DNA from 2 places in the Streptomyces sp. NPDC001351 genome. Region 2 is predicted to be linked to the other one. Evidence: riboswitches for the same ligand, from Rfam matches in the RefSeq annotation. Region 2 holds a riboswitch; the other holds the start of a gene.

The links. A riboswitch is a leader RNA that binds a small molecule or an ion and turns the genes downstream of it on or off. The one in region 2 is predicted to bind ZMP and ZTP.
Region 1: linked by a shared signal. The riboswitch ahead of ACFY1U_RS31885 (bifunctional 5,10-methylenetetrahydrofolate dehydrogenase/5,10-methenyltetrahydrofolate cyclohydrolase) and the one ahead of ACFY1U_RS07485 (glycine hydroxymethyltransferase) in region 2 are both predicted to bind ZMP and ZTP.

What each region holds. Positions count from the first base shown of each region.
Region 1 covers NZ_JBIAWS010000009.1:277,994-284,856, reverse strand. Annotated here, with positions in the region: gene ctaD (cytochrome c oxidase subunit I) at 1-540, opposite strand, end outside; gene ACFY1U_RS31895 (RNA polymerase sigma factor) at 646-1,206, shown strand; gene ACFY1U_RS31890 (CU044_5270 family protein) at 1,199-2,173, shown strand; gene ACFY1U_RS31885 (bifunctional 5,10-methylenetetrahydrofolate dehydrogenase/5,10-methenyltetrahydrofolate cyclohydrolase) at 2,174-3,022, opposite strand; ZMP/ZTP riboswitch at 3,046-3,129, opposite strand; gene ACFY1U_RS31880 (nuclear transport factor 2 family protein) at 3,374-3,739, opposite strand; gene ACFY1U_RS31875 (hypothetical protein) at 3,912-4,205, shown strand; gene ACFY1U_RS31870 (type III PLP-dependent enzyme) at 4,290-5,498, opposite strand; gene ACFY1U_RS31865 (IucA/IucC family protein) at 5,495-6,863, opposite strand, start outside.
Region 2 covers NZ_JBIAWS010000002.1:411,497-418,359, forward strand. Annotated here, with positions in the region: gene ACFY1U_RS07475 (AraC family transcriptional regulator) at 1-962, opposite strand, end outside; gene rocD (ornithine--oxo-acid transaminase) at 1,100-2,305, opposite strand; ZMP/ZTP riboswitch at 2,409-2,498, shown strand; gene ACFY1U_RS07485 (glycine hydroxymethyltransferase) at 2,544-3,995, shown strand; gene trpS (tryptophan--tRNA ligase) at 4,152-5,165, shown strand; gene ACFY1U_RS07495 (2'-5' RNA ligase family protein) at 5,303-5,881, shown strand; gene ACFY1U_RS07500 (decaprenylphospho-beta-D-erythro-pentofuranosid-2-ulose 2-reductase) at 5,892-6,647, opposite strand.

The sequences.
Region 1 (6,863 bases), on a different contig from region 2:
ACGGAACATGGTCATGCCCGGCGCGCGCATGCAGATGATGGTGGTGATGAAGTTGACCGCACCGAGGATCGTGCCGAAGCCGGAGAAGGCCAGACCCATGATCCACAGGTCGGCGCCGACACCCGGCGAGCGGACCGCGTCCGACAGCGGGGAGTAGGCGAACCAGCCGAAGTCGGCCGCACCCTGCGGGGTGAGGAAGCCGCCCACCGCGATCGTCGAGCCGAACAGGTAGAGCCAGTAGGCGAACATGTTCAGCCGCGGGAACGCCACGTCGGGCGCGCCGATCTGCAGCGGCATGATCCAGTTGGTGAAGCCCGCGAACAGCGGCGTCGCGAACATCAGCAGCATGATCGTGCCGTGCATCGTGAACGCCTGGTTGAACTGCTCGTTCGTCATGATCTGCAGGCCCGGACGGGCCAACTCGGCGCGCATCAGCAGCGCCATCACGCCGCCGATCAGGAAGAACGCGAACGACGTGACCAGATACAGCGTTCCGATCGTCTTGTGATCAGTGGCCGTCAGCCACTTGAGGTGCCTCATGCCCCGCCTGTGTCCGATCCGGGCACGCCGGTCACACTCGAGTGACGCGACGAGAATCACGGAAACGGGTGTGACGATCCGGACGGTGCCGGACACGAACGGGACATGAGCAACGACGAGATCTTCGCCGCTGCCTATCGCGAGCACTACTGGGCGGTCAGCCGCTATGTCGCGCGGCGACTGGACGGGCGGACCAGCGAGGTGGAGGAAGTGGTGGCGGAGGTGTTCACGGTCGCCTGGCGACGCCGGGCCGACCTGCCGGGATCCCCCCTGCCCTGGCTGTACGGCGTGGCCCGCAACTGCCTTTCGAACGCGGTACGGGGCTACGGGCGGCGCCGCCGGCTGGTCGACCGCCTGGGCAACGACGAGACCGCGCACGGCCGGCAGATCGTGGCGAGCCCCGACGCCGACACCCCGGGCGGCTGGGTGCACGAGGCGCTGGCCCGGCTGTCCGAGGCCGACCAGGAGGTGCTGCGCCTGACGGCATGGGAGGAACTGGGCATCGACGAGGTCGCCGTCGCCCTCGGCTGCGGAACGAGGGCCGCATCGATGCGGCTGCACCGCGCCCGGCTCCGGCTGAGAGCCGAGATAGACCGCATGGGTCCTTTGCGCCCCAGCGTGACCTCCGCCGACGCGACCGCCTCGAAGGAACACGGCCATGGCTGACGAACTCGAACTCCTGCGCCGCGCCAACCCGGTGCCGGTCGACGGTCCCCACTACGGCGACGGCCCCCTCGACCACCACGCCGAACGCCGGCTCAGCCGGCTGCTGCACGAACGCCCCACGGGCCGCCGCCGCACCCGGCTCGTCTGGGGCCTCGCCGCCACCGCCGTCGTCGCCGCGACCGCGCTGACACTGCTGCTCAGCGGCCCCGGCACCACCCCCGCGATCGCCGCGCCCCGCCCGCTCGTCGTCGAGGCCGACTCCACCCCCGTACCCCTTCGGGTACTGGCCGACCGGGCACAGCGGCAGGTCACGGCGGAGGGTGCGCCGAAGCTGCGCAAGGGCACGCATGTGCAGTCCTGGAGCATGGGCATGAGCGACGACAAGCCCCCGGTGACGCTCCCGGAGGAGCGCGTCGTGCGCTGGAAGGCGGACGACAGCCACACCGAGCTCGTGGTGGCGACCGACCCGCGCCACCCCGGCCGGCCGGTCCTGCGTGACGACGGCGGCGATCCGCACCTGGTCGAGGACGGCCATGTCATCAGCAGGCAGACCTATCCGCCGAGCTGGAGCGACGCGCCGCCCGAGTCGCCGCCGCCCAACGACACGGCGCGGCTGCGGGCCTACCTCCAGGAGGCCACGTCCACCCACACCGAGCTGACCACCCCCGAACTCCTCGACGGCGTCGCGGTGTTGCTCGACCACTGGACCCTCGGCGCCCGCGAGTCCGCGACGCTCGCCCGGCTTCTCGCGGGCACCGAAGGGCTGCGGCCGGTCGGCCAGGTCACGGACCGGCTCGGGCGGCGCGGCCAGGCGTACGAGTACCAGGGCGCCGGCTACCGCGTGATGCTGATCATGCAGCCGTCCACCGGTGCGGTCCTCGGCCTGGAGACCGTCTTCACCAAGGCGGAGCCGCAGTACGGCGTCAAGGCAGGCGACGTCATGGACTACAGCGCCTGGATGCGCTGATCACACCCCGAGCTGCCGGGCGGCGGCATCCACGGTCTGCTCCAGCAGCGTGGCGATCGTCATCGGACCGACACCGCCCGGCACCGGAGTGATCAGCCCGGCCCGCTCCACGGCGGAGTCGAAGTCGACGTCACCGACGTTTCCCGGGTTGTAGCCGGCGTCGATCACGACGGCGCCGGGCTTGATGTCCTCGCCCCGGATCAGCCGCGGCCGCCCCACGGCGGCGACCACGATGTCCGCCTCCCGCACGACCGAGGACAGGTCCCGGGTACGGGAGTGGCAGTACGTCACCGTCGCGTCGCGGGCGAGCAGCAGCATGCCGACCGGCTTGCCGAGGATGGCGCTGCGGCCCACGACCACGGCCCGCTTCCCGGACGGGTCGACGCCGTACTCGTCGAGCAGCCGCATGATGCCGCCCGGCGTGCACGACACGAAGCCCGGCAGGCCGAAGCTCATCGTCGCGAACGAGGCGAAGGTGACGCCGTCGACGTCCTTCTCGGGCGCGATCGCCTCGAACGCGGCTCGCTCGTCGATGTGCTCGCCCATCGGGTGCTGCAGCAGAATGCCGTGCACACCGGGGTCGTCCGACAGGGCGTGCAGGGCGCCGACGAGTTCCTCGGTGGTCGTGGCGGCGGGAAGCTCCACCTGGCGCGACTCGATACCGGCCGTGCGGCAGCGGTTCCGCTTCATCCGGACGTAGGTGACGGAGGCGGGGTCCTCGCCGACCAGAACCGTGGCCAGACAGGGCGCCGTTCCGGTCCGTTCGGTGAGGTCGGCCGCCCGCTTGGCGGTCTCCTCGACGATGCGCCGGGCGAGGGAGGTGCCGTCGATGAGCCGGGCCTGGGGCATGATCCACTCCTGGGCTGGTGTGACGATATCGCCCAGGCGCACGGCATCGGCTCTGCGTGGCCGCTCCCCGGTGGTGCTCCACCTCAGCGCCAGTCACGGCCCGCCCTCAGACTAGCCGAGCCGCTACGGCAGTCAGGGGCCGCTCTCACCGGTGCAGGACACGGCGTCTGCGCGCAGCGGGAAGCCGGCGGGACCGCCTCGCTCTCAGCACCGACCGCAGCAGGGCCACCGACGCCAGCCGTTCTGCCGTCCTCGCCCGAGGCCGGGCCGGACGTATCCGCCCGAACGCCGCACGGGCCGAGAAGGTCCAGGTCAAGCGGGAGGTGACCTGGACCCTCGCGGTTCTGCCGCCTACTCGTCCCATGCCTGGATCAGGACCTCTTCGGCGATCTTGCCGTCGCGCAATGTGATCATCGACTCCGCCAGGACACGCGTCCCGTCCGCGTACTGGCAGGACTGGCTGTAGGCGGCGTGGTCGCCCTGAATGATGCACTGGTCCACTTTGTGCGTCATGTCACGGCTGTAGATGTCCTCGAACATCGCGCCGATCTCCTGGCGACCGCGTAGAACCTTGGGCTGGCTGGGCTGGGTGTTGCGGTCCACGATGCGTATCTGCGCGTCGTCCGCGTAGAGCGACAGAAGATCCGCCGCAGTGTGTCCTTCGATCCCCTTGCGCAGGGTGTCCGCGTTGAAGCCGGGAGTTGCCGTGGTGCCCATGATGACCTCCTTCGAGGGCCGCGACCCGAGGAGGTGCGGGCCGCGCAGGACCTCTCCTTTGAGGCTCCTCCGCCGTGGCAGCCTCGGCAAGCGCAGCCGGAGCACTGCCCCTGACGGGTGAGTGGCGTGGCGCGGCCGTGACCGCCGCAGGCCCGCTGACGTTGTGCGAAGCATGATCTCAACACGACGTATCGTCGCCGCCGTTGGTCTCGCCGCAGGAATCACCGCCCTTGCCGCGCCGCTTGCCTGTGCGTCCGACGCGACCATCCAGAACAAGGACGCGAGCGAGCTCAACCCGATCTCCACGCTCGACTCGCTCGCCCAGAGCGGCATCCCGGCGGAGCGCAGGGCCGAGGTGCCGCGCCCGTCCGAGCAGCTGCAGCATCTGAACCGCCTCAACAACCTCGAGCAGCTGGACCGGGTCGCCCGCATGGGAGCCGCAAGCGGGTTCCCGGGGGCCTTGTAACACACCGACGCCGCATCGAACGTCCGCGCACAGCGAAAGGGCCGCCCCTCTTTGGGCGGCCCTTTCGCTGTGCCGGTGGCCTGATCACAGCCCTGCGGTTGAAGGGTGAAGGAAGTGGAAACCGGGCCGGGGGTGCATCAGGAAGTCGTGGTGGGAGATGTTCCAGGCGTAGGCGCCCGCGAGTGAGAACACCACCCGGTCGCCGGCCCTGAGCCCCGGCGCGGGCACCCGGCGGGCCAGGACGTCCTTCGGCGTGCACAGCTGCCCCGCCAGAGTGACCCGGTCGCCTTCGGCGGCCGACCGCGGCCACGGGTGCGGCCAGGCGTCCACCTTCAGCACGGAACAGGGCTGGTCGTGCCCCTTCGTCGCCGGAGTCCGCAGATGATGGGTGCCGCCACGGACCACCGCGAACTCCTCGCCGTGGCTGCGCTTCACGTCCAGCACCTCGGTGGCGTACCAGCCGCAGTACGCCGTCAGCGCCCGCCCCGGTTCGATGCGCAGGGTCAGCTCCGGGTGCGCTTCGGTGAGACGGGCGAGCCCGCTGCCGTACGCGGCCCAGTCGAAGCGGCGCTCCGGATCGGTGTAGTCGACGGTCATGCCGCCGCCGACGTTGACCTCGGCGAGCGGTACACCGAGGCCCCTCGCCCAGGACACCACGGATTCGGCCACCGCCAGGTGTTCCGCCGCCTCCAGGCCACTGGCCAGGTGCGCGTGAACACCCCGTAGTTCAAGGTGCGGATACATGCCGTCGGCCAGCGCCCGGGCGATGCCGACGGCCTGCGCCGGGTCCAGACCGAAAGGCGTCGGACGGCCCCCCATCGCCAGTGAGCTGCCCGCAAGCGCCCCGTCCGCGACCGGAAGATTGACTCGGACCAGAACCGCCACCCGTCGTCCCGGTGCGGACGTCCGCGCCAGCTCGGCCAGCATGCGCAGCTCGTACTCGCTCTCCACATGGAATCGCTCGACGCCGAGCTCCAGCGCGGCCCGCACCTCGTCCGGCGTCTTGCCGGGACCACCGAAGGCGAGCGGCCGGTCCGGCACCGCCTCGGCCACATGGGCGAGTTCACCGCCCGAGGAGACCTCGTAGCCGTCCACGTACGGGCCGAGCGCGCCGAGGATCTCCGGCTCCGGGTTGGCCTTGGCGGCGTAGTAGACCTCGACCCGCTCGGGCAGTGCGGCCCGCACCGCGGCGGCATGGGCACGCAGCGCCGCCAAGTCGTAGACGTACGCGGGCAGTTCGGTGGCGGGCAGGGACAGGACGCGGTCGCGGACCGCAGGCGTCGGGTCGGTCATCGGGCGCTCCCGGAGGTGTCCCGCAGGATGTCCTCGGCGAGCGGGGACGGCAGCCGGACATACCCGGCGTCCCGGTCCGCCTTGCGCTCCCAGCGGGTGAGCAGATTGGCCTTGGCGGGCAGCGGCACCCCGGCGAGCAGGGCGGCGAGCCTCGGCGGACAGCCATGGCCGTCGGCGTACGCCTGGAGTGTGGCGCGCACCCGGGCCCACAGGGCCGCCTCCGCCTGCGGGTGCAGGTCGGCGAGGGCGGCGAGCAGCTCGGCGATGTGATTGACGAGCAGGCAGTAGACGACCCGGTCCCAGCCGCGCTGCGCGTCGTACGTCATCGGGCCCGCGACATCGGGCGGCAGCGCGGCCAGCGTCCCGGCGTGGTGCTCGGGGACGAGCTTGGCGCCCTCCAGGTCGCGGAAGAGGACCTGGGCGGGCATGCCGTCGGCGCCGACACACACCAGGACGTTCTGCAGGTGGGGTTCCAGGACCAGGCCGTGGTCGAAGTAGGCGGCCAGGACGGGCGGGACGAGCAGGTCGAGATACGTCGACCACCAGGCGAGGGTGGTGCGTACGTCCGCTCCGTCGAGAAGGCGTGAGATGTGGGCGGCGCCGGTCGGATGCTCGTCGGCGACGGCCGCCGCGAGCAGGGGAACAGTGCCCGGGGCGAGGCGGCGCGGCAGGCCCTCGCGGACGATGACGCCGAAGCCCTCGAACAGGTCGCGGTCGGGGGTGCCGTCCGGGCCGGGCAGGGCCAGCGTGCGGTAGGCCGGCTCGCGCAGCACGGCGCTGCCGGGGAAGCGGCCGGCCAGGTCGGCGAGTGCCGGGGCCAGCAGCCGGGTCAGGGCGACGGCGCCGGACAGCTCGTAACTGCTGTTCTTGCGCAGGCAGTTGGTGATCCGGACGTTCAGGCTGAACTTGAGGAACGTCTCCCCGTCGTAGAGGGTGCGCACCGACGCGGTGGCCGCGAAGGGGTGTCCGCCCGGGCCCAGGTCGAGGATGTCACCGCGGTCGAGGGCGGCCCGCAGGGCCGGGTGGGCCCGGAGCGTCTCGTACTGCCAGGGGTGGGCGGGCAGCAGCCGGTAGCCCTCGGGGACGTCCGTGCGCAGTCCGTCCAGCGGGGCGGTCGCCGACGGGTCCGCGGACTCCTCGGCGATCAGATGGGCGCGGACGGCGAGATGCCGCAGCGGGAAGGAGGCTCCGACCTCGGGCGCGTACGCGGACCAGGCACGCGGGTCGCCGGTGCGGGCCTTGGGTGTGGGGTGGAAGCGGTGCCCGAACAGCAGGGACTGCTCGGAGGCCAGATAGGCGGAGAGCCGGTCGTCGGGGAGGCGGGCCGGGCGCGTGGCGGCGAGTGCGGTGGTGATGGCGTCGTGG
Region 2 (6,863 bases):
TACGTCTGCCGATAGTGCCCGGTGAACCGCCCCAGATGCGCGAACCCCCAGCGCAGTGCCACCTCGGTGACCGTCCCCAGCGCCTGCCCGTCGGCGATCACGAGCAGATCGCGCCGGGCCAGATCCAGCCGTACGCGCCGCAGATACGCCAGTGGAGTCGTGGCCAGATGGCTCCGGAACCCCTCGCGCAGGCTGCGCGGACTCACCCGCGCCGCCACCGCCATGTCGGCCACCGAGATGGGCTCGTGGGCATGCTCGGCACAGAAGTCCGCGGCCCGCCGCACCGCATGGGGCAGCACCGCGGGCCCGCGGCCCGCCACCGCTTCGCTGAGCCGGTGCGGCTGCGCGTCCAGCAGACCGTCGACCAGCAACTGCTCGAAGTGCCCCACCGCCAGCGGCGATCGCGCCGCCAGCCCCGAGTCGGCGAACTCGGCGAACGCCCGCACCACCCGCAACCACGCCCGGACCACCCCCATCCGCGGATCCAGCACCGGTGCGAAGTGCAGTGGCACGGAGGGCAGTTCACCCAGCCGCACCGCGAGCGCCCGGTCGACGGTCTGCCGGGGAATGATCAGCACCCGGTTCAGCGTCTCCCCGCTCCACCGCATCGACAGCCGCTGCCCGGGATTGACGATGCTGAGCACGGAAGCCAGGGCGACCCCGTCCGCGGTGACGATGCCGTCCCCGGCGAGCGGCACATGGATGTTGTAGAACTCCGGCAACTCGCCGGGCGTGACGTCGACCTCCGCCCCGTACCCCAACTCGTACAGCGCCACGGCCCCTTCGTGCACGCACCGGAACCGCCCGTCGACCGGATGCTCGTCCAGCACCGTCAGCCGGTGCGGCGCGAACCGCTTGCTGACCAGCGCGTGCAACTCCTCGACGTCACGCCCCCGAAAGAGCAGCCCCCGCCCCGCACCCGCCGGCACGGCACCCGACCCGCCTTCGCCCATGACGGACATGCCTCTCGCCGCGTGTCTCCTGCGCCCGTACCGCCCGAGTTTCCCGGCCTCCGCGGGCCCTCGTCGAGGGCCGAAGGTCCCGAAGCCGAAGCCCGAAGCCCAGGCTGTACGGGAGTACGCCGCCCCCGTCGAGCGGCTCAGATCCCGAGCACTGCCCGCAACTGGGCGAGACCCCAGTCCAGGTCCTCCTTCGCGATCACCAGCGGAGGTGCGATCCGCACCGTCGGCCCGTGCGTGTCCTTCACCAGCACCCCCCGCTCCATCAGCTTCTCGGACACCTCCCGTCCGGTGCCGTACCGCGGTGCGATGTCGACACCCGCCCACAGCCCCCGCCCGCGGACCGCCTTCACCCGTCCCGTGCCGGTCAACGCCCGCAGTTCCCGGTGCAGATGACCGCCCAGCTCCGCGGACCGCGCCTGGAACTCGCCCGTCCGCAGCATCGCGATCACCTCCAGCGCCACCGCGCACGCCAGCGGATTCCCGCCGAACGTCGAACCGTGCTCACCGGGCCGGAACACTCCGAGGACATCGGCCGACGACACCACCGCCGACACCGGCACGATCCCGCCCCCCAGCGCCTTGCCGAGCACATACACATCCGGCACCACGCCCTCGTGCTCGCACGCGAAGGTCTTTCCGGTCCGTCCGAGACCCGACTGGATCTCGTCCGCCACGAACAGCACGTTCCGCTCCCGCGTCAGCTCCCGCACCGCCGGCAGATAGCCGGCCGGCGGCACCAGCACCCCCGCCTCGCCCTGGATCGGCTCCAGCAGCACCGCCACCGTGTTCTCCGTGACCGCCGACCGCATCGCCGTCAGGTCCCCGTACGGCACGATCTCGAAGCCCGGCGTGTACGGACCGAAGTCCGCCCGCGCCTCCGGGTCGGTGGAGAAGCTGACGAGGGTCGTCGTACGGCCGTGGAAGTTGTTGCCCGCGACCACGATCTTCGCCATCTCGGCGGGCACGCCCTTGATCCGGTAGCCCCACTTCCGGGCCGTCTTCACCGCCGTCTCCACCGCTTCCGCGCCGGTGTTCATCGGCAGCACCAGCTCCATCCCGCACAGGTCGGCGAGCTCGGAGCAGAACGCCGCGAACCGGTCGTGATGAAACGCCCTCGACGTCAGCGTCACCCGCTCCAGCTGCGCCTTCGCCGCCTCCACCAGGCGCCGGTTGCGATGCCCGAAGTTGAGCGCCGAGTAACCGGCCAGCAGGTCCAGATACCGCCTCCCCTCCACATCCGTCATCCACGCCCCGTCCGCGGAGGCGACGACCACGGGCAGCGGGTGGTAGTTGTGCGCGCTGTGTGCGTCGGCGGCGGCGATGAGTGTCTCCGTAGCGGTCACGGGATCTCCCGAAGGTGCCAGGTGCTGTGCGGGTGCCCCTTTCCTATCGTCGCTCGCATGGTGGACGCGGGACCTCTGCCTTTCGACGCGCCCGGTAGGCTGATCGACGGGTCGTGACTGGCGCGCAAGGATGGGACGGACCATCGGGGAGCGGCCCGTGCGTGACCGAGTGCCGTGCGCCTGGGCCAGACCGAGAACCGTGACCGCTTGCACGCCACGCCACCCGGAGGCCGACGACATGTCAGAGCAGCAGCCCCTCTCCACCGAGTCCACCGCCTTCCGTGCCGCCCTGGACGTGATCCGCGCGGTCGAGCCGCGGGTCGCCGACGCCATCGGTCAGGAGGTCGCCGACCAGCGCGAGATGCTCAAGCTGATCGCCTCCGAGAACTACGCCTCCCCGGCCACCCTCCTCGCGATGGGCAACTGGTTCAGCGACAAGTACGCCGAGGGCACCATCGGCCGCCGCTTCTACGCAGGCTGCCGCAACGTCGACACCGTCGAGTCCCTCGCCGCCGAACACGCCAAGGAGCTCTTCGGCGCCCGCCACGCCTACGTCCAGCCGCACTCCGGCATCGACGCCAACCTCGTCGCCTTCTGGTCCGTCCTCGCCGACCGGGTCGAGGCCCCCTTCCTGGAGAAGACCGGCGCCCGCCAGGTCAACGACCTCACCGAGGCCGACTGGGCCGAGCTCCGCCAGGCCTTCGGCAACCAGCGCATGCTCGGCATGTCCCTGGACGCCGGCGGCCACCTCACCCACGGCTTCCGTCCGAACATCTCCGGCAAGATGTTCGACCAGCGCTCCTACGGCACCGACCCCGCCACCGGCCTCATCGACTACGAGGCCCTGCGCGTCTCCGCCCGCGAGTTCAAGCCGCTGATCATCGTCGCCGGCTACTCCGCCTACCCCCGGCTGGTGAACTTCCGCATCATGCGCGAGATCGCCGACGAGGTCGGGGCGACCCTGATGGTGGACATGGCGCACTTCGCCGGCCTGGTCGCGGGCAAGGTGCTGACCGGCGACTTCGACCCGGTCCCGCACGCCCAGATCGTCACCACCACCACCCACAAGTCGCTGCGCGGCCCGCGCGGCGGCATGGTCCTGTGCGACGACTCCCTCAAGGACCAGGTCGACCGCGGCTGCCCGATGGTCCTCGGCGGCCCGCTCCCGCACGTCATGGCCGCCAAGGCCGTCGCCCTCGCCGAGGCGCGTCAGCCGTCCTTCCAGGACTACGCCCAGCGCATCGTCGACAACTCCCGCGCACTGGCGGAGGGCCTGATGCGCCGCGGCGCCACCCTCGTCACCGGCGGCACCGACAACCACCTCAACCTCATCGACGTGGCCACCTCCTACGGCCTCACCGGCCGCCAGGCCGAGGCGGCCCTGCTCGACTCGGGCATCGTCACCAACCGCAACGCCATCCCCGCCGACCCGAACGGCGCCTGGTACACCTCCGGCATCCGCATCGGCACCCCCGCCCTGACCACGCGTGGCCTGGGCACCGCCGAGATGGACGAGGTCGCGGGCCTGATCGACCGCGTCCTCACGACGGCCGAGCCGGGCACCACCAAGTCGGGCGCCCCGTCCAAGGCGCAGCACGTCCTCGACCCGAAGATCGCGGACGAGATCTCCCGCCGCGCCACCGACCTCGTGGCCGGCTTCCCGCTGTACCCGGAGATCGACCTGGGCTGACCAGCGCTTTCGTGGCTCCTCCCGCGGCGGTCCGGCACCCTGCCGGGCCGCCGCGCGGCATATCGGCAGCTCTGCCGGGCCGCAGCGGACGGATCGGTCCCCACCTGTTTCCGACCAGTTCCGGATCGGCTCGACAGACCTGAGAGAATGGTGAACATGGCCTCTGATCGTCCCCGCGTGCTCTCCGGAATCCAGCCCACCGCAGGCTCGTTCCACCTCGGCAACTACCTGGGCGCCGTCCGCCAGTGGGTGGCCCTGCAGGAGTCCCACGACGCGTTCTACATGGTCGTCGACCTGCACGCGATCACGGTTCCGCAGGACCCGGCCGAGCTGCGCGCCAACACCCGGCTCGCCGCCGCCCAGCTGCTCGCCGCCGGTCTCGACCCCGAGCGCTGCACGCTCTTCGTCCAGAGCCATGTCCCCGAGCACGCCCAGCTGGCCTGGGTCATGAACTGCTTCACCGGCTTCGGCGAGGCGAGCCGTATGACCCAGTTCAAGGACAAGTCCGCCAGGCAGGGCGCCGACCGCGCCTCCGTCGGCCTGTTCACGTACCCGATCCTCCAGGTCGCCGACATCCTGCTCTACCAGGCCAACGAGGTCCCGGTCGGCGAGGACCAGCGCCAGCACGTCGAGCTCACCCGCGACCTCGCCACGCGCTTCAACGGCCGCTTCGGCGAGACCTTCACCATCCCGAAGCCGTACATCCTCAAGGAGACGGCGAAGATCTACGACCTGCAGGACCCGTCGATCAAGATGAGCAAGTCGGCGTCCACGCCGAAGGGCCTCATCAACCTCCTCGACGACCCCAAGGCCACCGCCAAGAAGGTCAAGAGCGCCGTCACCGACACCGACACCGTCATCCGCTACGACGCCGAGAACAAGCCGGGCGTCAGCAACCTGCTGACCATCTACTCGACCCTGACCGGCAGGACGATCGCCGAACTGGAGCAGGAGTACGAGGGCAAGATGTACGGCGCGCTCAAGACGGACCTCGCCGAGGTCATGGTCGAGTTCGTGACGCCCTTCCGGGAGCGCACCCAGCAGTACCTGGACGACTCGGAGACGCTGGACTCGATCCTGGCCAAGGGCGCGGAGAAGGCCCGCGCCGTCGCCGCGGAGACCCTCTCCCAGGCGTACGACAAGGTGGGCTTCCTGCCCGCCAAGCACTGACGCGCACCGGCGCACGCATGCACCACTCGGCAGAGCGCTGCACATCACTACGGTTGCGCCTGCCCGCGACCCGGCCGTGGCCGTACAGTCGATAACCGACGGCTGAGAACAAATCCGTCACGACGACAGGAGACGACGTGGGGACCGTAACGATCGGCGTGTCGATCGCGGTCCCGGAGCCTCACGGCAGCCTGCTCCAACAGCTGCGCGCGGGCTTCGGCGACGCCGCTGCTCACGGCATCCCCACGCACGTCACCCTGCTGCCGCCGACCGAGGTCGACGGCAGCGACCTGCCGACCGTGGAGGCGCATCTGGCCGAGGTCGCCGCGAGTGGCCGGCCGTTCCCGATGCGGCTGTCCGGCACCGGCACCTTCCGGCCCCTGTCACCCGTCGTCTACGTGCGGATCGCCGAGGGCGCCGAGGCCTGCACCCAGCTGCAGAAACAGCTCCGCGACCCGGCGGGCCCCGTCCCGCGCGAACTGCAGTTCCCCTACCACCCGCATGTCACGGTCGCGCACGGCATCGACGACGAGGCGATGGACCGCGCCTTCGAGGAGCTCGCCGACTACGAGGCCGACTGGCCGTGCACCGGCTTCGCCCTCTACGAGCAGGGCGCGGACGGCGTGTGGCGCAAGCTGCGGGAGTACGCCTTCGGCGGCCTGGTGGTGCCGCCGCAGGCCGGGCACGTGGAGCGCGGCTCCCTGCCGACCCGGTGACCACGGGCGGCTACAGGGGCAGCCGGCGGAACAAGCCGCGCGGCACGTGCCGCAGCGCCGACATCACCACGCGCAGCGTGCCGGGCACCCACACCGTCTCCGAGCGCCGCCGCAGCCCCAGTTCGACGGCTGTCGCGACCGCCTCCGGGGTCGTCGCGAGCGGTGTCTTCGCGAGGCCGGCGGTCGTCTTCGAGCGGACGAACCCGGGGCGTACGACCATGACGTGCACGCCCGTGCCGTAGAGGGCGTCGCCCAGGCCCTGCGTGAAGACGTCCAGGCCTGCCTTGCTGGAGCCGTAGATGAAGTCGCTGCGGCGGGCCCGCTCGCCGGCGACCGAGGAGAGCACCACCAGCGAGCCGTGGCCCTGCGTCTGCAGCGCGCGTGCGCTCACCAGGGCCGCCGACACCGCGCCCGTGTAGTTGGTCTGTGCGACGCGCACCGCCCAGGCCGGTTCGCGCTCGTCGCGCGCCTGGTCGCCGAGGATCCCGAAGGCCAGCAGCACCATGTCGACGTCGCTCTCCGCGAAGACCTTGCCGAGGGCGGTCTCGTGGGAGTCGGTGTCGAGCGCGTCGAAGGCGACGGTGTGCACATCGGCACCGTGGCCGCGCAGTCGCTCCGCGGCCTGCTCCAGGCCGGGCGAGGGGCGTCCCGCGAGCCACACCGTGCGGGTGCGGCGCGCGATGAGACGGCGGGCCGTGGCGAGCGCGATCTCGGACGTACCGCCGAGGACGAGCAGGGACTGGGGGAGGCCGAAGGCATCCTTCACGACAGCAGCTCCTAGGTGACGGACCCCGCAGCCCCGGACGGTGACCGGAGCGGTGTCGGAGGGCATGTCGGTGACCGTATCGCCCCCATATGAGCAGTCAGCAGTGAAACGGGAGGCCTATGCCCGTAATGGGCGATTAATGGGATGTCGCCCCCTGGTGAAATGAGGCGCCCCGAGAGTGCTCGCGCCGACCGCCGCGCGGCACTTTGCCGCGTT